4 regions of the Undibacterium sp. KW1 genome follow, and region 1 is predicted to be linked to each of the others. Evidence: predicted binding sites of a transcription regulator. Region 1 holds the regulator's gene; each other region holds the start of a gene.
What was found. The regulator LexA, encoded in region 1, represses DNA repair genes until DNA is damaged. The targets are predictions, from matches to a motif close to ACTGTATNNNNATACAGT.
Positions count from the first base shown of each region.

Region 2: UNDKW_RS02140 (DUF4007 family protein) is a predicted target of LexA. The motif match lies at 2,751-2,768, and genes of this name have one in related genera.
Region 3: UNDKW_RS06980 (VRR-NUC domain-containing protein) is a predicted target of LexA. The motif match lies at 3,460-3,477, and genes of this name have one in related genera.
Region 4: imuA (translesion DNA synthesis-associated protein ImuA) is a predicted target of LexA. The motif match lies at 2,694-2,711, and genes of this name have one in related genera.

Region 1 is NZ_AP018439.1:2,171,196-2,177,293, reverse strand. Features, by position in the region: gene UNDKW_RS09675 (replicative DNA helicase) at 1-1,052, opposite strand, end outside; gene rplI (50S ribosomal protein L9) at 1,219-1,671, opposite strand; gene rpsR (30S ribosomal protein S18) at 1,698-1,982, opposite strand; gene priB (primosomal replication protein N) at 1,992-2,291, opposite strand; gene rpsF (30S ribosomal protein S6) at 2,319-2,687, opposite strand; gene lexA (transcriptional repressor LexA) at 2,952-3,608, shown strand; gene lon (endopeptidase La) at 3,840-6,098, opposite strand, start outside.
Region 2 is NZ_AP018439.1:469,650-475,747, reverse strand. Features, by position in the region: gene UNDKW_RS02145 (ATP-binding protein) at 1-1,687, opposite strand, end outside; gene UNDKW_RS02140 (DUF4007 family protein) at 1,677-2,615, opposite strand; gene UNDKW_RS02135 (TniQ family protein) at 3,183-4,205, opposite strand; gene UNDKW_RS02130 (TniB family NTP-binding protein) at 4,202-5,110, opposite strand; gene UNDKW_RS02125 (Mu transposase C-terminal domain-containing protein) at 5,110-6,098, opposite strand, start outside.
Region 3 is NZ_AP018439.1:1,584,571-1,590,668, forward strand. Features, by position in the region: gene UNDKW_RS06975 (ATP-dependent DNA helicase) at 1-1,767, opposite strand, end outside; gene UNDKW_RS06980 (VRR-NUC domain-containing protein) at 1,764-3,434, opposite strand; gene UNDKW_RS06985 (hypothetical protein) at 3,740-4,105, shown strand; gene UNDKW_RS06990 (class I SAM-dependent DNA methyltransferase) at 4,248-6,098, shown strand, end outside.
Region 4 is NZ_AP018439.1:2,783,604-2,789,701, reverse strand. Features, by position in the region: gene UNDKW_RS12605 (AI-2E family transporter) at 86-1,342, shown strand; gene UNDKW_RS12600 (nuclear transport factor 2 family protein) at 1,620-2,114, shown strand; gene UNDKW_RS12595 (hypothetical protein) at 2,254-2,481, opposite strand; gene imuA (translesion DNA synthesis-associated protein ImuA) at 2,721-3,449, shown strand; gene UNDKW_RS12585 (DNA polymerase Y family protein) at 3,394-4,905, shown strand; gene UNDKW_RS12580 (error-prone DNA polymerase) at 4,926-6,098, shown strand, end outside.

The sequences.
Region 1 (6,098 bases):
TCAGAAATCTCGGTCGCACGGTTTTCACCGGCATTATTGGCTGACATCAATTGCAAGTAATCGACTATCACCAAACCCAGTTTGCCACACTGGCGCGCCAGGCGGCGTGATCGGGCACGCAATTCAATAGAACTCAACGCTGGTGTTTCATCAATGTACAACTGCGCATCATTCATTTTTTGTATCGCATGCGTCAGGCGGGGCCAGTCTTCATCAGTCAGCTTGCCGACCCGCAGGCGGCTTTGATCCAGACGACCTACCGAACCCAGCATACGCATGGCCAACTGGGCGCCACCCATCTCCATGGAGAACACGGCGACTGGCAAGCCACTGTCTATGGCCACGTTCTCACCTATATTCAGCGAGAAGGCAGTTTTACCCATGGATGGACGTCCCGCCACAATGATCAGATCACCTGGCTGCAAACCTGAAGTCATTTTGTCCAGATCAACAAAACCGGTAGGCACACCGGTAATATCGTTCTGGTTGTCGCGGTTGTACAATTCATCAATGCGTTCAACGACTTGTGTCAGCAAGGGCTGGATGGCCTGGAAACCTTGTGCTCCACGCGCGCCCTCTTCGGCGATGGCAAAAATCTTGGATTCCGCCGCGTCCAGCATTTGCTTGACCTCTTTCCCTTGCGGGTTAAAGGCGTCCCCTGAGATCTCATCTGCCACGGTAATCAGCTTGCGCAAGACACCACGGTCACGCACGATCTCTGCATAGCGGCGTATATTCGCAGCCGAAGGCGTATTCTGCGCGAGCGCGTTGAGGTAGGTAAGGCCACCGGCGTCTTCTGCCTTGCCCATGCCATTCAGGGCTTCATACACAGTGATGACGTCAGCAGGACGGGAAGAATTGATCAATTTGACCATGCACTGGAAAATAATCCTGTGGTCATAACGATAAAAATCTTCTTCGTTGATGAAGTCAGCGATACGATCCCAGGCGGCATTATCAAGCAGCAAACCTCCGAGAACAGATTGCTCTGCTTCTATGGAATGAGGGGGGACACGCAAGGCATCAAGTTGAGGATCAGAACCAGCTTTCATGGCGCGCATTATAACCGTTAAATCAGACTATCAGAACGTCCCAGCATGGAGAAATGAACCAGTTTGTGACAAGTTTGTGACAAATAGCGAAATCGCTCAAAATTCGGCCATCCACATAAAAAAAGCCGGGAAAACCCGGCTTTTTTGAATTTGCCAAGAAAGCAAATTAAGCGTGTTCGCCCAATACAGCAACGATAACGTCAACTACTACATCAGTGTGCAGAGCAACGGAAACACTGTGATCGCCAGCGATCTTCAATGGACCTTGTGGCAAACGCACTTGTGCTTTTTCTACCGCAAAACCTTGTTTAGTCAGGGCTTCAGCGATATCAGCATTAGTAACTGAACCAAACAAACGGCCATCTACACCCGCTTTTTGTGTGATTTGCACGGTCAGACCGGACAGTTTTTCGCCTTGAGCTTGAGCTGCTGCCAATTTGGCTGCTGCTGCTTTTTCCAGTTCAGCGCGTTTAGCTTCGAATTCAGCAACTGCAGCTGTCGTAGCACGACGAGCCATACGTTGTGGAATCAAAAAGTTACGTGCATAGCCGTCTTTTACGCGAACTACATCACCCAGATTGCCGAGATTAACGACTTTATCCAACAGAATAACTTGCATATTTTTCTCCTTTACCTTGTCGTCAATTACGCTGTGTGCAAATCAGTGTATGGCAGCAACGCGAGGTAACGTGCACGTTTGATTGCAGTGTCAACTTGACGTTGATACAGCGCTTTTGTACCGGTCAAACGTGCTGGCATGATTTTGCCGTTTTCTTGCACGAAATCTTTCAGTGTGTCGATGTCTTTGTAGTCAACTTTTTCTACATGTGCTGCTGTGAAGCGGCAGAATTTTTTGCGCTTGAACAAAGGGTTTTGTTGTTGACGCTTTTGCTTCAATTTGCTTTTGTCGAATTTTTTACCGAATGCCATTTTTGGCTCCTAATCTAGTAAATGTGTCCCGAATTCAGTGATATGAAAAACGAGACTTTTGCTATTGCGATTTTTGCGCGCTAAAAAACCGGTGAATTCCATGGGCTGTTCCAGGGCAATTTCTGTAAAACGCCGGGATATTTCACCAGCAGCCATCGCAGAAATCTCAAACTCGACCTGGCGGACAGTGTTCGCCTCACGAGTTTCTGAACTATGCATCAAGGTAGCAGAAGCTATCGGAATACCGGCCGGGGTGTAGCGCAATGCGCTTTTTTCCACAATCCGGGCTACGAGCTTCAGCTGATTCACTATTTTTTACGCGACCTTTGTCAATTATTAAGCAGCAGGTGCTTCAACACGTTGCGCTTTTGCAGCATCTTCTTTCTGAACAGCTTTCATCATAGGAGAAGGTGTTGTTTCTGCTTTTTTCAATTTGACTGTCAGGTGACGCAAGACAGCATCATTGAATTTGAATGCTGTTTCCAACTCGAGCAGAGTTTCAGCATCGCATTCGATGTTCATGCAAACGTAGTGCGCTTTCGCCAGTTTTTGAATCATGTAAGCCAGTTGACGACGGCCCCAGTCTTCAACGCGGTGGATTTGACCACCACGGGCTACAACACTTGCCTTGTAGCGCTCGATCATTGCAGGAACTTGCTCGCTCTGATCTGGATGTACGATAAATACGATTTCATAATGACGCATATATTCTCCTTGTGGACAATAAAAATAGCCCGCCTCGGCGTCAAGACGAGTGCGGGAAGAGGAAAGCCGATAATAATAACCCAGTTTTTCATATTGATCAATTAGATCAGTGACTTAGGCAATTTATCTGCCAATTCCTCATCGTAAGTGAGGTATTTTTTCAGATTTCTCAGTAATTACGGTCATTTTGACTTGCATATTCAGCTTTACTGTATAAAAATACAGACTGCTTGTATATACAGCACCTTAACACTAGAAAACGCCATGCTCAAACTCACTTCCCGCCAGGAACAAATCCTGAACCTGATCAAAGACGCCATTCAAAACACGGGATTTCCCCCTACCCGGGCCGAGATTGCGACAGAACTGGGGTTTCGCTCCACCAATGCGGCAGAAGAACATCTGCAAGCTCTGGCACGAAAAGGCGTCATAGAAATTGCGGCAGGTACTTCACGCGGCATACGCCTGCTGGAGTCAGAGTTGTCCAGCCATATCACAGGCAAGCAACTGGCCTTGCCTCACCCCGCTCTATTGCAACTTGCCCTGCCACTGGTTGGCCGCGTTGCCGCTGGCTCCCCGATACTGGCCAGTGAACATATAGAATCCACTTACCACGTAGATCCTGCCCTGTTTTCTGCCAAGCCAGATTTTTTACTGAAGGTGCGCGGCATGTCCATGCGCGATGCTGGCATATTTGACGGTGACTTGCTGGCCGTCAAAAAGGCTGACAGTGCCCGCAATGGCCAGATCGTGGTTGCGCGCCTGGGTGATGATGTGACCGTCAAGCGCTATAAAAAAACTGGCAGCCTGATAGAACTGATGCCAGAGAACCCGGATTATCCTGTCATCAAGATTGGCGACTCGGAAGAAGATTTCGCGCTGGAAGGTCTGGCTGTCGGCCTCATGCGCAACTGGGTTTGAGGTCAGCCCGGGCGTGATTTTACCCTCTCGTTTACTTCACGCCCGGGCAGAATCTCAAGCTTATTTCTCAAGCTTATTTGTTTCTGCCTGCTGGTAAGTCACTCTCTGCTTTCCCAGCCTTTACCAATAAGCGTACACACCATGAATGATTAAAAAGCAGCAGGCATAAAAAAACGTCCGGATGTCCCGGACGTTTTTCATTTCAGAGCAACGAGCTGTTACTTCAAAAACTTAGTGCTTAACAACCGTCGTGTCTGCAGGAGTTTCCGTCGGCGCTGTAGCCGGCGTTGCAGCCGCCACAGAAACAGGCTCATCCACCAAAGGAACAGGCTGAGTTTCCAGTGCAATTTCCAGGACCTTGTCTATCCAGCGTACCGGGATGATTTCCAGTTTGTTTTTGACATTATCCGGGATCTCAGCCAGATCCTTGGCATTTTCCTCAGGTATCAATACTGTTTTGATGCCACCACGATGAGCAGCCAGCAATTTCTCTTTTAGGCCACCGATAGGCAATACTTCACCACGCAAGGTGATTTCACCTGTCATGGCAACATCAGCACGGACCGGGATGCCAGTAAATACTGACACCAGAGCCGTGGTCATGGCAATACCGGCAGATGGCCCATCTTTCGGTGTTGCACCTTCTGGTACGTGGATATGGATGTCGCTCTTCTCGAACACATCCGCCTTGATACCCAGACGTTTGGCGCGGCTGCGTACCACTGTGCGGGCTGCTTCGATGGATTCTTTCATGACATCGCCCAGTGTACCTGTGCGGATGACGCCACCTTTACCTGGCATGGCGACGGCTTCTATGGTCAGCAAATCGCCACCCACTTCAGTCCAGGCCAGACCGACAACCTGACCAATCTGGTTATCTTTAACGGCAACGCCAAAGTCATAACGACGTACGCCCAGGTATTTATCCAGATTTTTTGAATTGACCGTGGCTTTTTTCTCGGTCTTTTTCAACAAGAGCATTTTCACTACCTTGCGGCAAATTTTGGAGATTTCCCTTTCCAGCGAACGCACACCTGCTTCTCGGGTGTAATAGCGAATAATGTCGCGTATTGCACTTTCAGCAACGGTGATTTCGCCTTCTTTCAAACCATTGTTCTTGATTTGTTTAGGCAACAGATAACGCTGGGCAATGCTGGTCTTTTCATCTTCGGTATAACCCGACAGACGTATCACTTCCATCCTGTCCAGCAATGCTGGCGGAATATTGTAAGAGTTGGACGTCGCTACAAACATCACATCGGACAAATCGAAATCGACTTCGATATAGTGATCCGAGAAAGTGTGATTTTGCTCAGGGTCCAATACCTCCAGCAAAGCCGATGAAGGATCACCACGGAAGTCGGCACCCATCTTGTCGACTTCATCCAGCAGGAATAATGGATTACGTACACCGACCTTGGACAGGCTTTGCAAAATCTTGCCTGGCATGGAGCCTATGTAAGTACGGCGATGACCGCGAATTTCTGCTTCATCACGCACACCACCCAGAGCCATACGCACAAACTTGCGGTTCGTAGCGCGGGCGATGGATTGCCCCAGCGAGGTTTTACCCACACCTGGAGGACCTACCAGACACAGGATAGGCGCTTTCAACTTGTCGACGCGCTGTTGTACTGCAAGATATTCCAGGATGCGTTCCTTGACCTTATCGAGGCCAAAGTGTTCGTCCTCCAATACTTTTTCAGCATTCGTCAAATCATTATTGACCTTGGATTTTTTCTTCCATGGCAAATTGACGATAGTGTCGATGTAATTACGCACGACAGTCGCTTCTGCCGACATCGGGGACATCATCTTGAGCTTTTTCAACTCATTCTGTGCTTTGTCGCGGGCTTCTTTAGGCATCTTGGCGGCCAGGATTTTTTTCTCCAGCTCGTCAATATCCGCGCCTTCCTCACCCTCGCCCAGCTCTTTCTGTATCGCCTTGACTTGTTCGTTCAGGTAATACTCACGCTGGGATTTTTCCATCTGGCGCTTGACGCGACCACGGATACGTTTCTCAACTTGCAGGATATCAAGCTCACCTTCGAGTTGACCGAGCAAATGCTCAAGACGTTTTGCCACACTGAAAATTTCCAGGATGACTTGTTTTTGTTCCAGCTTCAGAGGCAGGTGCGCGGCGATGGTATCAGCCAGGCGACCAGCGTCATCAATGCCAGACAACGAAGCCAGGATTTCTGGTGGAATTTTTTTGTTCAGTTTGACGTACTGGTCAAATTGCTGAACGATAGTACGGCGCATGGCCTCCACTTCTGACTCGTCACCTTCATCGACGGCGATCGGTGTCAAATCGGCAAAGAAATGCGATTCAGAATCATGGATCTTGCTGATCCGCGCACGTTGCGCACCTTCGACCAGCACCTTGACAGTGCCGTCTGGCAATTTCAGCATTTGCAGAATATTGGCGATACAGCCAATTTCATAGATATCATCTGCCGAAGGTTCATCCTTGGCAGCAGCTTTCTGGGC
Region 2 (6,098 bases), 1.7 Mb from region 1:
CATTTCCTTCTGAAAGGGCAGACAGTTTTTTCGCAGCTCGGTTGCGGGCTGGAGCATCTATTTTTTGATCGGACAGAACAAGGATAAATTCACCACATTGTTTGCCATGTGATTTATAGCTGTTGATATAAGACTGTGCCTGGCTTTCCTGAACGATAGATCGAGAAAACCAACGCATGGCCCCAGTGACCCAATAGTGACGACGGGCTGTTACAGGCCCAAGGTCAACGAGATCGCCTAGCTTAGAAAAGTCGTGTGTCCCTAACCGACTCGCTGCGTCTCTAACGGCGGCCTCGATATCGAAATCGCTTCCAGCGTAAACTCCCCAAGCATTAAGGTGTTTCCTAAAAATTAGGATAGATGCCGATGCCAACTCCGCAAGCGCGTTCTTGACCAGCCCTGACGCGGCTTGCTCAACACAGATCTTCAACAAATCGTCCTCAGCCGCCAACCCTGAACCGTTGCGCAATAATTCAATTAAACCGACGGTCTTTACGAGCGCGACATGGAGTAGTGAAAACCGTGCTTCTGCACGCTCTACTGCCTCAGCACCAGCGGCCCAACGATGTCCATCTGAAGACGCAAGAATCGCAGGCTCAAAGTTGGTTCGTAAATAGTCCCAAAATTGAGAAGGCCAATAATAGCTATTCTGGTTAACATCCAGCCCTCCGAGTACCTCCGTAAATCCAAGTGGTTCCGCTGATGCAAGAAAGCTAAAAACGCTTCGTTCATTCTGCCCAAAACGCTTTTTGGAGGCAGGCCCGAGCATTGCAGCAGTGACCGGATGCAACGGCCAGCAAGCATCGAGCAATTCTGCAATATTCGAAGCCGCGCTTGGTCTACGGCTTCGAATTACCTTCGATACACGGTCAGCGATTTTCTTTGAAGCAGGATGTTTATACTCAACATGCAATGCTCGGCCAATTAGCGATACTACTTCGTCAGAACCAGCAACCAGCGGAATATCAATATATCGGCCTTGGACCTTTGCCCATTCCTGTTGTGCAGACTGCCCTAGCCGTGAAGCATATTGTTCAAATGACTGATGTAAAACACCAATAACAACAAAATTACCACGACATCGACTTGCTGCTTCTGCTATCTGTTGATAGAAACCGATATCTTCACCAGTCTGTGAGGCATACTCAAGAAATTTCCCCAGTTCATCAATCACCAACAGGACGCCGCCAATGTCGTCACGTGTCTCAGCGGCACGTACAAGTTCCATGACAACATCTCGCCTACCACCCGATTGAGGCTTTCTCCCTCTTGTTCCACGGAGATGGCTATCTATGACGATGCCAATTTCATCAATAATTGATGCACGTTTTCCTACAACTGGAAGGACTGCCCAAGGGGTTTTTCCACCAAAAAATTTCTGTACACCGTCGTTAGTTGCGCCGCCAAGTACAAGACGTGCCGCTTTGCGGATTGCAACATCACCACCAGCGAGGGACGCCAGCGTTAGCGCGAGTGAGGATTTTCCACCGCCATAAGGACCAGTCCAGGTAAAAGCGCGTTGTTGCGTATTAATGAGATGTTTCGCAGTTGTCTCCAGCAACGTTCGAGCCGAAGGCTGGAGAATATAGCCTTGCATGGCATCGGCCCGACCAAAATCTGCATCTACGCGAACAGATCGTAAAAATTGACGATTGATCGCAACGTGTTTTGACAGCTTATCTGGCATAAGCACTCCTCAAGGTATTAGTAATGGCCTCATCTATTGACCCACTTCCTAGACGACTGACTTGTCGTACTCCAGATGAATCTGTCCATGCCAAGTAGTTGCGCGTAATATCTGCAATTTTTGATAACCTATCGCTTACAGAGTCTTCATCTAATTTGAAAACACGCCCCGGCGACCCATATTCATGGGCAATCATATTGAATGAGAGTGTTGCTTGCGACGTATTCGTGACCTGTTCCCACCGCCTCCAAAAGTCGAGCAATGCAAATGCAAATACGCCATCAGGCAATGAATGCTGCGGCCCACGATGGAAGTGATAAGTGTTGCCGCTAGCTGATAATAATCCAAGGTCAGATAGAAGTGGCTCTGCGCTATCTTCGGTTGCGTTCGTAAGTGCAACAGAGGTATAGCAACGCAAGCAGACCTCTACATCTCTCGTAAGAGTAGTATCTGATCGCACCGATTTATTCGCTGTCGCATATTCGTCAATTAGCGACACAATATCTTTTGGTTGGAACGATTGGCTTTGCACGTAATTAAATACTACATACCAAGTCGCTGAACGCTTCGCTCGGCCCGCCAACAACCAATGCACTAACCAAATGGTCGCGTCGCGTTCCAAATATGGATCGCATGCATGCGATCCGAAGAGCAAGTTACCAATAATGCCCGGTTCAAAACCTTCAACATCTTTGCATTCGCGAATTACATCACAAGCGAGAGCCCAATGGCGGATTGACGAAACCATATTTTTACCAACGCCAAATCGCTCAATTGCATCGTCATTAGAAAACACACCTTTTGGGGCGTATTTACCGTAACGCTCAACTTCGCAGAACGCTTTACGCAGCCAAAGCTGACGTAACGGAAATGTCTCATGCCCGGAAAACATCGGCTTTATGTCTGAAGGGAAACGAATAAGAGTCATGAGCTGGAGACCTTCGCCAGTTGATTAGTGGTGTTGACTGGTGAAGTCTACCAGTTTGATGGCCACTAGGCTAGGTTTTCCGTCGAATTGTCACCAATATAGCCGTGGAAAAACCATTTTCTTCGCTCGACAATTACTGTACATATATACAGCATTAAAGTAAAGTACTTTATGAAGTGCGTAACTGTCTTGATGTTGCCATCAGTGAATGTTTCCCATCAATAGCCTAGTCGAATCGCGCCTTTGCTCATTGCTTTCATAAATTCCATAGAGAATGTGAATGCCCCTCGGTTAAACTTGTTAGCTACCACGCCTGAAAACGTAGTGGTAAGCCTGCCATCAAACCTTTAATGGACGATTAAATGCTCGCCCTGACCAGTGCCATCCATGCCGAACTCAAAGGCGCCCATCCAATGTATTGTTTAGCAGCATCGCGTAAAGGGAGACAATTATCCAAAATGAGCGGATACCTCTGCTCAATGTTTAGCCATTTAATGTCGGAAAATTTAGAATTCCGTGCACTATGCAACCATTCAGAAATGCTCACAGCTGCTGAATAGTTAAGTTCTATTTTTGAAATCGCCGTCGCCAGTTTTTAAATTGCGCTGTTACAAAACTATACCAGTCAGGTGGTTCGGAAAAATCCTTCAACAAAACGTTGTATCTAACCGTACCAGTACGCCAAGCCTGCTCCAAACGCACATCTGGCAACACCATCAACCACATGGCGAGCTGAAGCAGATGATGTCTTTCTTCAATGGAGCGCATCTCAAAAGATACTCGTCCCGCAGTTAACGGTATGTCGCGGCAACCTAACTGATCTAGCACAAAATTTCGTAAAGAAACATGCCGGTATTTTGAAGTTAAAATCATGCTCAATTGATGTAACACAGAATATCGACCCAGGTCCCATTTGTAATCACAATCCTGATCTAGGTCGAACACATTGCATGCGTTTAACAATAAGGCAGTAGCATCACTATCATAGGATAGTGGTTCTACTGCAGAAGCTTCCCTGAGATCAAATCCGCACTCATGGCAAAATGCCAGACTACCAGCCTCAATCGCATCCCCATTGGCAATGTCAAGCCTGTGAAAGGCTACACCAGCAGCACATTGCGGACACCGGTCCAACATCATGGTGTGATGCTTAGTGCAAACTGTATAAAAAGCGATTCGCCATCGCTTCCGATAGTACGGGATACTGTCTTCCGCCAGGCATGTGGGACAGTATTGCAACCCATATCCTTCCCGCTTGCGGTGATATACCTTGAGGGCAAGTATCCACTGCAGCGCGCCGGATGCTTTGAATTTTCGGTACAGCAGTCCCTCATAAGAATGTAGCGTTGTATTCCATGTAGTCTCTGGTGGAGTCGCAGTTCGCTGGCTTAATTCGTCAATTAGCCACGTGGGAGCCAGGCGGTCCATGTCCCTGTTCCAGATTTGGCGTTGATTGCCAAATATTAAATTACAGAAAGTCTGAACCTTCAAGCCGTGACCGTGAGCTAGTCGCACCAGCCAGCAAGACAACAATTCATCCGGCAGAGGCTTATAGTGAATCGGCCATAAAGATTCAGTGATTCCTTTCATGATGGATTTGGGCGTTTATACTGCTTGCGCTTAGATGGCGGCACCCAGCGTAGGCTATTTATGCTATCCATTGTGATTTGTTCCGTCTTCTTACGGATCGCATCAATCGCAAGTTCCTTCACCAGATCGCAAGCGTCGCCCAGTGTTCCTTCACTTCTATTATAGATAGACAACATCGCAGCCGGATCTTTCAGATTCGAGGGCTTCTTCAGCGGTGTCCTTAATTCCAGGGTCGCGAGCACGCCCCCAAATTCATTGTTTGCTTTCCAAAGTGGTAATTCCTCTGGTGTGAACCGACTGGACATTTGAGGATCGGTATTAAACGCATTGTAAGCATCCTCTGTGCCCGCGGCGACCATGACAACCTTGGTTTCATTGCCGATACTCTTTAAGGTATTACGAAACTCTCTTTGCTTATTGGTGCTACCAGCAATCAGATTGTGGATCTCATCAATAATTAGCATGCGTACATCCATCTGGCGAAAGAGTCGCTTGATCTGAGAGTACTTCTCTGAAGGAGATGCTGTGGGTTTGTACGGCGCCATCAACTTATCCAGGATGCGTGCGTAAAAATCAGCGATGTCAGGTTTGCTCGGAGCGTCAACCATCACTACTGGACAAATAGTCACTTCACCTGTTGGATCTAAATCAGACTGATGCAACTCCATGAATCGTTCAAGAATAGATGTCTTACCGTTGTACGAAGGTGCCACCAAAAGCATGTTCGGCATGCGCGTGATGCGTGGATACGCCAACAAATCTTCCATCCTTGCTAAAACCTGCTTGGCACCGGCATATCCCAGCCATGAACCTTTGCGTATCGCATAAATACGTTGCTCATCACTTTGCATGATTAGCGCCCGCGCATTCTCATTTAAATGCGGATAAGGATTCTCTTGCGACATTAGTCGTCATCCAAAGGTTTCACAGCGTCCGGATCGTAGCCACGAATTGCGGGTGGAAATTCAGAAGGTGCTGTTTGGGTAACTGTCGGTAAATCTTCTTTCTTCTGCTGTCTCACCAATTCGTGCTGGGTCAATCTTTGAACAGCGCGCCTGGCTGATTTTGTTTTTTCAGCTGCGTCTTTCTCCAATTCACGCTGTTCTGTCAGCAAAGCAAAAACTGCTTTTTCATTGTCGCGAGCAATGCCTCTTTCGTCTGCTTTTCTGTGTGCTTCTCGTAGTTCCCAAATACTTGCTGGCGGAAGGCTGACATCACGGTAAGGAATGGCGAAAAATCTTTGGGCAATCTCATCAAAAAAATATAGCGTACTAATGTCTCTTGGGTCTCGATGAAACCGAAATTTTCTTTTATGTTTTTCAAACTCAGGGTGTTCAGCATTGATCCAGGGACGAAGTACATCATGATAATAATGAACATCGTCGATCAACACGCCATAATTTTGTACTGTCCGCTCAATGAAGGGCATGAAGTGTATACGCAAGCTCTCCTCATCCAGCCTTCTCGCGGGATAACCACGTCCTGGTTTATCCTTAGTTCCCAGTAACCCCTCGCGCCATTTGGTCAACGGCGTTGTACCGATACCAGTATGTATATTACGGTGATATCTGGCAAAAAACAGTACCAACCACTTCTCCAATTCGCTGAAGGTCATGCAAGCGTTGCCTTCGGCATCGTAAATGCCTTTTTCATCCGGGCCAGAGAAGGTTGAACCTTTGAGTGTTTTCAGTCCCTCGGAAACTGTCCCCATGAGGCGTTCAATATGCCCGCCATAACGGGGCTTTTTTACTGGCCGCAAATGTAAATCTATGTCGTACTCGTTACATGCGAATTTCAACATATCACCACGAAATTCCCTTGCATTATCCATATGCAAGATTCCCATGGTGCCCCAGCATGGCCAATCTGTGCTCGTAATACCTAAACGATTCA
Region 3 (6,098 bases), 590 kb from region 1:
ATACTGCCGCGCCATCAATGCCACGATAGGGGCAACAGAACGCGTACGGTCAGCATAACGGGTAGAGACGCTATCCACCACATGCACCTGCAACTGATCAGCAGAGAAGGGCGATTCCACATTCACCCATGCCGTGCCCTCGGGCAGGCCTAGCGTGTCGCAATAATAATTCCAGGGGCTGAGCGTGGCCGAGAACAGCGCTGTCGTATGGCTGGCCGCAAAACGCGGCGTCAAAAAAGCCGCTGGCACGATATTGCGTATGCATAGCGTCGATGTGCCATGCGCTTTGCTGACATCGAATATCGAATGATCAGCAAAGCTTTCTGCCAGACGGTTGAACAGCAAGGCATCCAGATAAAACTGCTGCAAATCCGGCGCTAACTGACTGGGGTTGTCAGCAAAGTAAAGACCAATTTCTGTGCATAGCCTCGTCAATGCTGCCAGGAGTTTTTCTGGTATCTCAGCATGCGGCTGGTAATCAGTTTCCTGTTCTTTTTCCAGTTGCAGCCAGGCGCGATACAAGCTGTCCAAAGTTTTTTTGAGCGCTGGCGGTGGCGACTTGCGCAAGCGCTTCAGGCTATCGCGCTGCAACTCTGCGCTATACATCTGGCGCGCCCGCGTCACCATATTGTGCGCCTCATCCACCAGCACGGCGACTCGCCAGTTGTTCACTATCGTTAAACCATGCAGCAAAGCATAGAGATCAAAATAATAGTTATAGTCACCAATGATGACATCGGCCCAGCGTGCCATCTCTATGCCCAGATAATAAGGGCAAACCTGGTGAGCGAGAGCAACGCTGCGCAAGCCTTCCTTGTCCAGCAATTGTTGTTCAGCAGCGGCAGCGCGCGCAGCAGGCAGGCGGTCGTAAAAGCCTTTGGCCAACGGGCAGGCATCACCGTGACAAGCCGCTTCAGGATATTCACAGGCCTTGGTCTTGGCGACCAGTTCCAGTGTGCGCAAGCCTAGCTTTGGTGTGCTGTTCTGGATATTGCCCAGCGCATCCAAAGCCAGTTGCCGCCCTGATGTTTTTGCTGCCAGATAAAAAATCTTGTCCAGCTTGTGTTCAGCAGTGGCCTTTAACAGAGGGAACAAACTGCCTATGGTCTTGCCGATGCCAGTCGGTGCTTGCGCCAGCAGACAACAGCCGCGCGTGCTGGCTTTGTACATCGCTTCGGCCAGTTGCCTTTGCCCTGGCCGGAATGTCGCATGCGGAAAAACCATGTCTGTAATAGCCAGATCACGCGCAGCACGATGAGCCACTTCCTGCTCGCCCCAGGCAATAAAGCGCCCGCACAACAAAGCAAAAAAATCTGCCAGTTCAGTAGCAGCCAAGTCCTGCTGCAGCACCGTTTCTTTCTGACTTTGTATATTGAAATACACCAGCGCCACACTGATCTTTTGCAAGCCCAGTTTCTCGCACAGCAAATGTCCATACACCTTGGCCTGCGCCCAATGCAAATGGCGGTGGTTGTCTGGCATGGCACGCAAGTCACCCAGATAGGTCTTGATCTCTTCTATCTGCTGCAAGTCGGGGTCATAACCATCAGCACGGCCACGCACATGCAAGCCGCCATGCTGGCCTTCCAGCTTTACCTCGCGCTGGTAGTTGCTGCTTCTGCGCAAGGCCACTGTCGCGTGCCCGGCCATGCCTTGCTCGGCAGTGGGCGAGGGTGTAAAGCGTAAATCCAGGTCACCTTGCTTGGCCGTGAACTCGCACAGGGCACGCACGGCCACTGTATAGCTGGCGGTGCTCTCAATGCTCATGGCTCAGTCTCTAGCCATTCCAGATAGCATACTGTCACCGGCATATCATGTGTCGCGCAAAAGTCAAGCCATCGCTTCTGGTTATCCTGCAACTTGTCGCCCGGCCCTTTGACTTCTATCATCTGGTAACGCCGTTCTTGCGGCCAGAACTGTATCAGGTCAGGGAAGCCATTGCGGTTGGCGCGTATGTCCAGCAAGATGCGCTCAAAACTATGTTTCAGATGTTGTGCAGGTATGCACTCCAGCGCCATCTCCAGCAAGTCTTCAGACAACACACTCCAGAACACAAAAGGCGACTGCAAACCAGACTTGGTCGCATAAGTTTGCCGTATGGTCTGGCGATAAGCACCTGTATCAAGCTGCGCAAAACAGGTGGCAAAATCATCCGCCCGCCGCGCCTGAAAATCAACACTCAACAAATCCGTAGGCCCACGCTGGAAAGGGTGAAAAAACGCCCCCGGTATCGCCTTGAAAATCACAGGCCAGCACAACAAACCAAATAGAGAATTGATAAGCGCATTCTCCACATAAAACACTGGCGCGTCATCTGTATGTAAATGATCACGCACCACATACTCGACCACATAATCTTCTTGCGGAAAGGGCAGGCGCAAGGCCAGCTCTGTCGGTGGTTTGCTGGGCGCCTTGGCGGCTTTAGCCAGCCCCAGCTTGCGGGCAAGGCGCGGTGCAATACGCAACATCTGCTGATGCTCTGCCTCACTCTCAGGCGCTTGCTGTGCCAGCGTCAGCAAATCATAGGCGGCCTGCGTCTGTTCACTCTTCTCGAGCACACGTATGGCACGCAAGCGCGCGCCTGGGTAAGTGCAGCCCGCATACACCTGCTGCGCCAGAGCCCAGTCCTTTTGCTTTTCCAGGTACTCACCAATCTGGTACAACAAGCGGTTACGGCGGCTGGCAATCCATGCATTGTCCACTGCATGCAAACCAGTCGCAGCCAGTTGCGCCAGCACTTCAGGCACAGGCTGCTCCGCATGAAAAGCCTCACGACAGGCATGCAAAGCCAGATAAGCATCAATATCCGCACGACAGCCAAAGCCACGCGAGGCCGCAGAAAACTCCACCTTTTCATATTGGAAAATACCCAGGTCAGACAACACAAACTCAGACCAGTCCTGATACAGATTACCAAAAAACAGCAAGCGCAAACGATCGCACAAATCCTTGTTCAGCACCTGATAAGCAACATCATCCACGGCACCCATAGCCCCCGCACACCAGGCAGAAAAAGCCTGGCTACCCGTATGCCGCAAACTAAACAAGCCCAGTTGCTCAGCCTTGGACAATTTCTTTTCAGCAGGCGTCATCGCCAGCACCAAAGCCAGCTCAGGCTTTTGCAGCAAATCAAACAAGCCAGCAATATCAAGCACAGGATCAGCCTGCACCCAACCCACATCCACCAGCGCCTGCATCGCCGCACAGGTATCACCAATCTCGCCATACACCAGCTTGCTAGCCCTGAACACGCAACCCTTGCGCATCACCATCCGCACAAACAAAGCCCGCGACGCCTGCGGCAGCTTGCCAAACTGCGCAATAAACGCCTGCTCATCATCAGCCAACAAATCCGCATAGCGCCCACCCACCCAGCCCAGCACAGCCTGGAAGTTTTCAAGGTAGTAAAAAGGATTATCCAGATTGGCAAGCATGGGGCAGGGGAGTAGCGTTTAAATAACTGTATATGCATACAGTTTAACGCAATGTGGGATGAAGGGTAAACGAGAACTGCAGTCAATTCCGTCTGTATTGAAGCTGCAACGGTTAAAATACCGCCACGTACTCCTTCCCCTTCAAGGGGATATTTGTGGGAATTCGCAAAACATGTTTTGCGCCACAAATATCTAAGCTGCATACTTGCAGCGCAGTGGAAGGTCGGGATGGGGATGGGTTTCAGTCGAAAACCCCAGGTGCAATTTGCCCTCCCATCTGCTCACAATTTCCAAAAGATTAAAAAATGAACAAAGCCGAAGCCATACAAATCGCCAACGATTCCCTGCAAGCCAACGTCCTCAACGAAGGCAACACCCAATTCTCCCAAGTCGTCCGCTATGGCAACGACGAAGGCTGGTGGCTCAACATCCCCTTGACCAACTTCAGAAAAGAAAACCACTTCCTCATCTGCAGCGAAAAAGCCAAAATCATCCGCCACCTGATGATCAAAGCCAACAACATCTTAAGCCCCGCCACCAAGTTCCGTGTCAAGGACGGCATCGCCGACATCTTCATCTCATCCGCCAACCCCAAACGCCTGACCGATGTGCTGCAAGGTGGTAGCAAGTACAGTTTTAATAAGCATTTGGTGGATGAGCATAGGTATTGACATCAAAAAAGTAATATTCAATTGTAAAATAAAATATATAACGTTGATATTCAATATCAGATGTGGTTCCGTTGATATTGTTCAGCATTGTCAATTTGTATAAATCTATACCCCATTCTATTTCTTATTAAAATTAACTTACATGCAAAACACGCAACATCAAAATCTTGTCGGCTTTATTTGGAATATTGCGAACAAGCTGCGCGGCCCTTATCGCCCTCCTCAGTACCGTCGAGTAATGCTTCCATTGATTGTGCTCCGTCGCTTCGATTTGGTGCTCGCTGAAAACAAACAGAAGGTATTAAACGAAAAGAAACGTCTTGAAGATAAAGGCATCAAGGGGCCTGCACTTGAAAAAGCCTTGTCACGTATTGCTGCTACTGATCGCACTCAAGAGTTGTTCAATACCAGTGGTTTCACTTTCGAAAAACTGTTGGACGACGCTCCCAACATCGCAGGTAATTTGATCGCCTACATCCAAGGGTTTTCTCCCCGTGCTCGCGATATCTTTGACAAATTTGAATTTGAGACTGAAATCGCAAAGCTGGATGAGGCAAACAGACTGTTCTTAATCATCAGAGAGTTTTGTTCAGGAGAGGTTAATTTATCTCCTAAAGTCATCAATAATTTGCAAATGGGATACTTGTTTGAGGAGTTAGTACGTAAATTCAACGAGCAAGCAAACGAAGAAGCTGGTGATCATTTTACTCCGCGAGAAGTAATCCGACTGATGGTGCAGTTGTTGTTCACTGGGGAAGATGATATTTTTAAGCCGGGTGTTTATCGTAGCGTCTACGACCCAACTGCGGGAACTGGTGGGATGTTATCCGAGTCGGAAAAGCATATGAAAGAGAAAAATCCTGATGCTCACATCGAACTTTTTGGTCAGGAATATAACCCTGAGTCTTACGCTATATGCTGCTCCGATCTGCTGATCAAGGACGAACCGATCAACAACCTTATCTATGGAGATACTCTGGGCATCAAGGAAGCCAAGAATAAGACCAATGGCTTCGTACCGCACGACGGACACCCAGAAAAAAAATTCCACTACATGCTGGCCAACCCACCCTTTGGCGTGGAGTGGAAGCCGGAGCAAGATTTCGTGCGTGAAGAGTACGAAGCCCAGGGATTCTCCGGTCGTTTTGGTGCTGGTCTTCCACGTATCAATGATGGCTCGCTACTCTTTTTGCAACACATGATCTCGAAAATGCATCAGCCACCTAAGTTTGTCAAAGGCAAGAATGTAGGCGGAGATGGTTCCAAGATCGCAATCGTGTTTAATGGCTCACCCCTGTTCACTGGAGACGCAGGATCAGGCGAATCCAATATCCGGCGCTGGATCATTGAACGCGACATGCTCGATGCCGTCGTGGCCCTGCCAGACCAGATGTTCTACAACACCGGCATCTATACCTATGTGTGGATCGTCACCAACAAGAAACCCTCTCATCGCCAAGGCAAGGTGCAGTTGATTGACGGCACGCGCCATTTCAAGAAAATGGACAGAAGCTTAGGTAATAAGCGCAATGAGCTCTCAGATGATCACATTAAAGAATTGGTGCGCTTATATGCCGAGTATGAACACAGTGCAGAAAGTGAAGTGATTGTTGAAATTGACGGAAAACCAAAGAAAGTTAATCGTGTTTGTAGCAGGCTCTTCAATAACCATGAATTTGGCTTTCTCAAGATAACCGTGGAGCGTCCGCTGCGCTTGAATATCCAAGCCAGCGCCGAACGAATTGCGAAATTGGACGAACAAAGCGCCTTTGTCGACTTGGCCAGCAGCAAGAAGCGCAAGGACGATACCGCCTATCGTAACGAAATTGCAGCGGGGCAGGAAACACAAGCTGCAATCAAGTATACCCTGCTAAGAATGGATGGTGATACACGATACCTTAATAGGCTTGCATTTGAGTCGGTGCTCGAAGTTGCCTTGAAAAAGGCTGGCATCAAGATCGGTGCGTCGATCAAGAAGGCCATCTTGCTTGCA
Region 4 (6,098 bases), 610 kb from region 1:
TGTCAGGGTAGTCTGTCATGATGAAACAGACTTTATACAGATTCACTGAATTTGTGCAGAAGTGGCACAGAATACAAGCGATGATATGACAAAAAATCCAGAAAAATTTGCGCCAAAACCCGCCACCCCAATGGCTAAGAAAACTATCCGCGTTGAATTAGCGAAATCTACCATTGTAGCGATTGTTGCCGTAGTGCTTGGCTTCGCACTGCTTTCGCAATTGGTTCCCGTCATTCTCGTATTGATCACTGCGCTGATGCTGGTTGGCACTCTGAATCCGGCTGTTGACTGGCTGGAGCGTCGTAAAATCCGTCGCTTTACCAGTATTGCGACGGTGTTTACGGTGCTGCTGATCGTTTTGGTTGTATTGGCTGTTTTTACCGTGCCACCGTTTATTGCACAAGTGGTTAGCCTGATTCAGCAAGAGCCAGAATTGCGCGGACGCCTGATTAAATTTCTTGCTGCTTATCCCGTTACTGAATCTCTGGCAGATGGTTTGCGGCATATTCAATATGCCGCACTCTTCAAATCCTACAGCAGCGAAGCAATGGCTTTTTCAAGAGGTTTCTTCGAGATTATCGCGTATGGTGCAGGTGCCTTCTTTCTTGCCTTGTACATCATGATAGACCGTGACCGGTTGCGCGGCGCATTGTTTGCTGTGATTCCGCGCGCTCACCATATCAAACTGGCGCGTATCATGCTCAACCTTGAGACTATTGTTGGTGGCTATGTGCGTGGCCAGGTTCTCACTTGCGCGATGATGGCAGTTTTTCTGTTTATTTTGCTCACAGCATGTGGGGTGCCTAATGCAATAGCAATTGCGGCTTTTGGCGGGATTGTGGATGTGCTTCCCTTTGTCGGGATTTTTTTGACCATGATACCTGCTGTGCTGGCAGCCATGGCTGTTGGTGGCGTTGCTGCGACCGTAGTATTTGTGCTATTACTTTGCTATGAAGAGTTTGAAAGCCGGATATTAATCCCTGTCGTTTATGGGCGCGCGCTACGCTTACCCTCTTCCATAGTACTGTTTGCATTGATCGCAGGAGGTTCGCTATATGGTATAGGAGGTGCGCTGCTCGCATTGCCCGTTGCGGCGACCTTGCTCATGCTGATAGATGAGTTGAAAGTTGAATTACCAGGTGAAAGCCCGCAACCCAGGGATTTGGCCGTGCAGAGAGATGATATTGTTGGGGAGGCCGAATATCTAAGGCGTACTGATGGCATGCCAGCAGAAGCCGCCGCTGGAATCGCACTCGAAATTTCGGGTGATAGAAAATTCAGCGAAGAAGACAAGGCAATAAAAGATTTGACCCCGGTAGAGCATTCTGTAGAGAATACTTAGAGGCTGTTGCAAAATTAAATTAGCGTTGTTGCGCCTCCAGAATGTAAAACCCGGTACTAAAGTACTGCCTGCGTCGGCGACGCCTAGCCGGGGGCGCCTAGCCATCTTAATTTTGTAACAGCCTCTTAAGCTGGTACGAATTGATAAACTTCGACTTGATACTGCATTATTTGTATTTCTTTGGGTTACTATCAAGTTCTTTGGGGTGCCCCAGCACTTGTCCCATTAATGCGGTACCAGGTGTTTCCTTACCACCTGGGCCTGCTTCAAATCGTATATCTTCGAGTATGCTTATATCGTTGAGAACAAACTTCGTAAGACCTTTGCCGCCATCAACGCAGGCGACGTCGGCCTGATGCTGGATAGTCTGGCTGCTGATTTCACTTATCGCTTTGAAGGAGATTCTCCTATTTCTGGATTGCGTAATTCACGCGGATCTATGGCTTTATGGTGGGAACGCTTATATCGTCTGTTTCCAGGACTGCACTTTGAAGTAAAAGAAGTTGCTGTCATCGGGCCACCGTGGGATACCCGCATCCATGCTGTACTGGATTTTATCGTGCCACACCAGCCAGATGGCCCCTACAAGAATGTCGTGATGCAATTCATGCGTATGCGCTGGGGCAAAATCACCTACATCCACACACTGGAAGACACTCAGCGCTGCAGCCGCTATCTGGCGTGGAGTGTGAGCCAGGGATGTGATGAGGCACTGGCTCCGCCTATTGCCGATCAAGCCTGGCCAGACCCTGGTCCTTTCTTGCGGGCTTAGATCTGAATATCCAGATCGACAGAAAACTTATCCTGATGGGAGCAAACTCTACAGCACATAACTGGGTTTTGTTGCGGTAGAAGTTTGCTCATTCTGCTAAAGGATAAATTGGTAGCCTGATTAACATCATAGCCTGAACTTACCAGTTGGCTTTAGACAAAATAATCAACCACTTACGTAGTACCAGTACTTCCAGATGTCCGGCTTGTATGCCTGTACTGCAGTCCAGTATCGGATTAACATGGTAAGAACGCTGCCTGAAGTCGCGGCAGACGAATATTTCGCGACGACCAAGGCGCATCAAAAATGATGTTGGTGCAAATTGCAGGCTGAAACGCGTATCAAAGGACTGTTCGAGGTTTGCCATAATTTCAATCTCCATATCGGTTGGTATGTGATAGAGGAACTTCATCAAAACAGCCATGCGTTCATCCATAGGTCGAACTTTAACACAAACTACTGTATGCGCAATCAGTATATTGTAAACTGTGGTTTTCTCGTCTTCCTGTGATTTCTTGCTCCAGTCTCATAGTACTGACACATAAAATAAACTTTGAAGTCTTTCACCATATTACATATACTGTATATTTAATCAGTATATGTAATATGACCCACGTTTCCTCACTTCCTCCTGAACGCATACACCCCGCACTGTGGCGTGCATCGCAACTGGCGCGTGGTCAGGGCGGCTATTTGCCCAGTGGTTATGCAGAACTCAATAATGAGCTACCTGGCAATGGCTGGCCACAGGGGCAATTAACCGAAATTTTGCTGCCACAGGTTGGCACTGCCGAACTCAGCTTGCTCAAACCCGCCTTAAGCCAACTTGATGGGCGTCCCATTGTTTTGTTGACGCCACCTTATGTACCGCAGGCATTGGCTTTTTCATGCACTGGCTTGCAGGCATCGCAATTGATATGGATACGCTGCCAGAAGCATGTCGATGCCTTGTGGGCGGCTGAGCAGGTGTTGCGCAATAGCAGTTGTGGCGCGCTGTTGTTCTGGACATCCAGCATCCGTAGTGAAGCTTTGCGTCGTTTGCATCTGGCAGCACAAAGTTCGGAGACTTTATTTTTTTTGATGCGTGACATGCGGGCGGCACAGCAAGCCTCTCCTGCCCCCTTGCGATTGAGCGTGCAAACCAGCCAATATGGACTGGAGCTGGGCATACTCAAACGCCGTGGCAGCCAGCGTGATGCGCCGCTGACATTGCATGTGCCCGATCATCCTTATTTGTATGCCTATGCTCATCCAGGCAAAGAAAAAATTGCGACAAACTATGGCAACTTGCCCACCACTGTGGATAGCCGTTCACCTGCCTTTACTCCAGCTTGAGGTCTTTGTCACTCCCTTGTTTGCTCAGCAAGAGACACAAGTCAGTGTGATACTCCATCAAGGCCGTGTGACATCCATGTCTGCATCAGCCGATCAGGCAGGCATACGTCTGGGCATGCGCGCAGGGAGTGTGCAGATGCTGTCTGCTGATGCAGATTATTATCAGCGCGATCACAATAAAGAGAAGCTGGCATTACAGGCGATAGCAACTGCATTGCTGCAATACTCACCACAAGTCTGCCTGGCAGAAGATGATTGCATACTGGTTGATATCAGTGCCAGCCTGAGTTTGTTTGGTGGCATACGCGCTTTGCGTAAACGCGTGCAGGAAAGCATGCGCATTCTGGGTTATACAGCAACGACAGGCATTGCTCCCATTGCCAGGGCTGCCTGGCTATTTGCCAAGCAGGCATCGCGCAAACTCCCCAGAGGGCAGCATGTCTTTAAACTGCAAAGATTAAGCCAGCGCCTGGACAGGCTACCGGTCAAATTACTCACCGCAGCTGAACCTTTGACTGAATTACTGCAAGGCATAGCCTGTTATAGACTCAGAGATTTACGTCAATTACCACGCCCTGGCTTGCAGAGACGTTGTGGCAAAGCTTTACTCATAGAGCTGGATCAAGCCTATGGTGAGCAGGCAGAAGTACACGAATGGTATCTGGCAGCGCCAGAATTCAAAGTCAAAATGGAATTACCAGACCGCATAGAGCAGGCAGAGTCCCTGCTCATCTTTGCTCGCAGCCTGCTGGCCCAATTATTGGGATGGCTGGCTGCGCAGCAACTGGCGGTTACGCATATACACATGGAGTTATTGCATGAACGTGGTCGCCAGGCCATTCCACCAACTATGTTTGATCTGCAACTGGCACAAGCATGTTGGCAAGAATCGCATCTGCTGAGTTTATTCAAAGAGAAACTCAGCCAGCTCAAGCTACATAGTGCCGTCATCGGTATGTTGCTGGAAGTAAAACAGACTATCTTGCGCGAAGCACAAAGCTATACCTTGTTCCCCGAACCTGGTGGACAAGCAAATGAACACAAGCGCTTGCTTGAACTCCTGGTCGCCCGTCTGGGCGAAGAGAATGTCTTGCAGCCAGCACCACAGGCAGACCATAGAGCCGATGTTGCCAATCACTGGATTTCTGTCATCAAGAAAGCTCCGTCGCCCTGCCCGGCATCCGCTTTGGCCGGCTATGCCTTGCGCCCTAACTGGTTGTTGCCCCAACCACTGGCGCTGGATATCCACGAGCATCGTCCTTATTACGGCTCAGAACTCAAACTTGTTTCTCCGGCTGAACGCATAGAAGCCGGATGGTGGCATGAGCAGATACAAACCCGGGATTATTACATTGCTGTTGATAAGCGCCATGTGCGTTACTGGATTTATCGCGAGCGCGCCAATGATCCTGACAGTGAAGAACCTGTCTGGTTTTTACACGGTGTTTTTGGATAGCATTTTTGGGATAAATCAGCATGAGTACCTTCTTGCCCGAATATGCCGAATTATTTTGCATGAGCAATTTCAGCTTCCTGCATGGGGCATCACATTCAGAAGAACTGGTGGAGCGTGCGATTAAACTGAATTATCGCGCCCTGGCCATTACCGATGAATGTTCACTGGCTGGCGTGGCAAGAGCGTATGCAGCAGCAAAAAATACCGATTTACACCTCATCATTGGTGCTCACTTTAGACTGGAAGATACAGAGGCTCCTGAAAATAATGTGCACCTGATTGCCCTTGCACAAAACCGTGAGGGCTATGGCAACTTATCTGAAATGATCACTCTTGGCAGATGCAGAGCGACCAAGGGTAGTTACTTATTGACGCCCAAGGATTTCGTCACGCCACCGCCGGGTTTGGAACATTTGTCTGGCTTGCCAGATTGCCTGCTGATACTGGTACCAGCCTACCCTGCAGAAAGCGATGCACTACTGAAACAGGCCAAATGGCTAAAGAAAAACTTTCCTGGCCGTGCCTGGGTAGGCTTGAATTTATTGGTGCAAATTGCAGATGAATATCAAAAACAGCAAGTTGAGGCTGTGGCTGAAGCCGTGCAATTACCCGTTGTTGCCATTGGACAGGTCACCATGCATGTCCGTTCTCGTAAGCCCTTGCAAGACACGATGACGGCCATACGCTTATGCCAGCCCATCACTGAATGTGGTTACACATTGGCGATGAATGCAGAACAGCACCTGCGTTCACGCTTGCGGCTGGCAACGATCTATCCACGACATACTCTGGCCGAAACAGTGAGGATTGCAGACCTGTGCAGTTTTTCATTGAATGAGTTACGCTACGAATACCCGCACGAACTGGTGCCTAAAGGCTATACGCCTGCCAGTTATTTAAAGTTGCAAGTCTATAAAGGAGCCGATCTACGCTATCCAAAAGGTTTGCCATCGTCGGTAAAACATAAAATAGAGCATGAACTGGCACTGATTAATGATCTGGCTTATGAGCCATATTTTTTGACGGTATTTGATATCGTTAATTTCGCAAGGAATGAAAAAATACTTTGTCAGGGGCGTGGCTCGGCAGCCAACAGTGTGGTCTGCTATTGCCTGCACATCACAGAAGTCAACCCAGAAACACATACCCTGTTGTTTGAACGTTTCCTGTCCAAGGAAAGAGGTGAGCCCCCA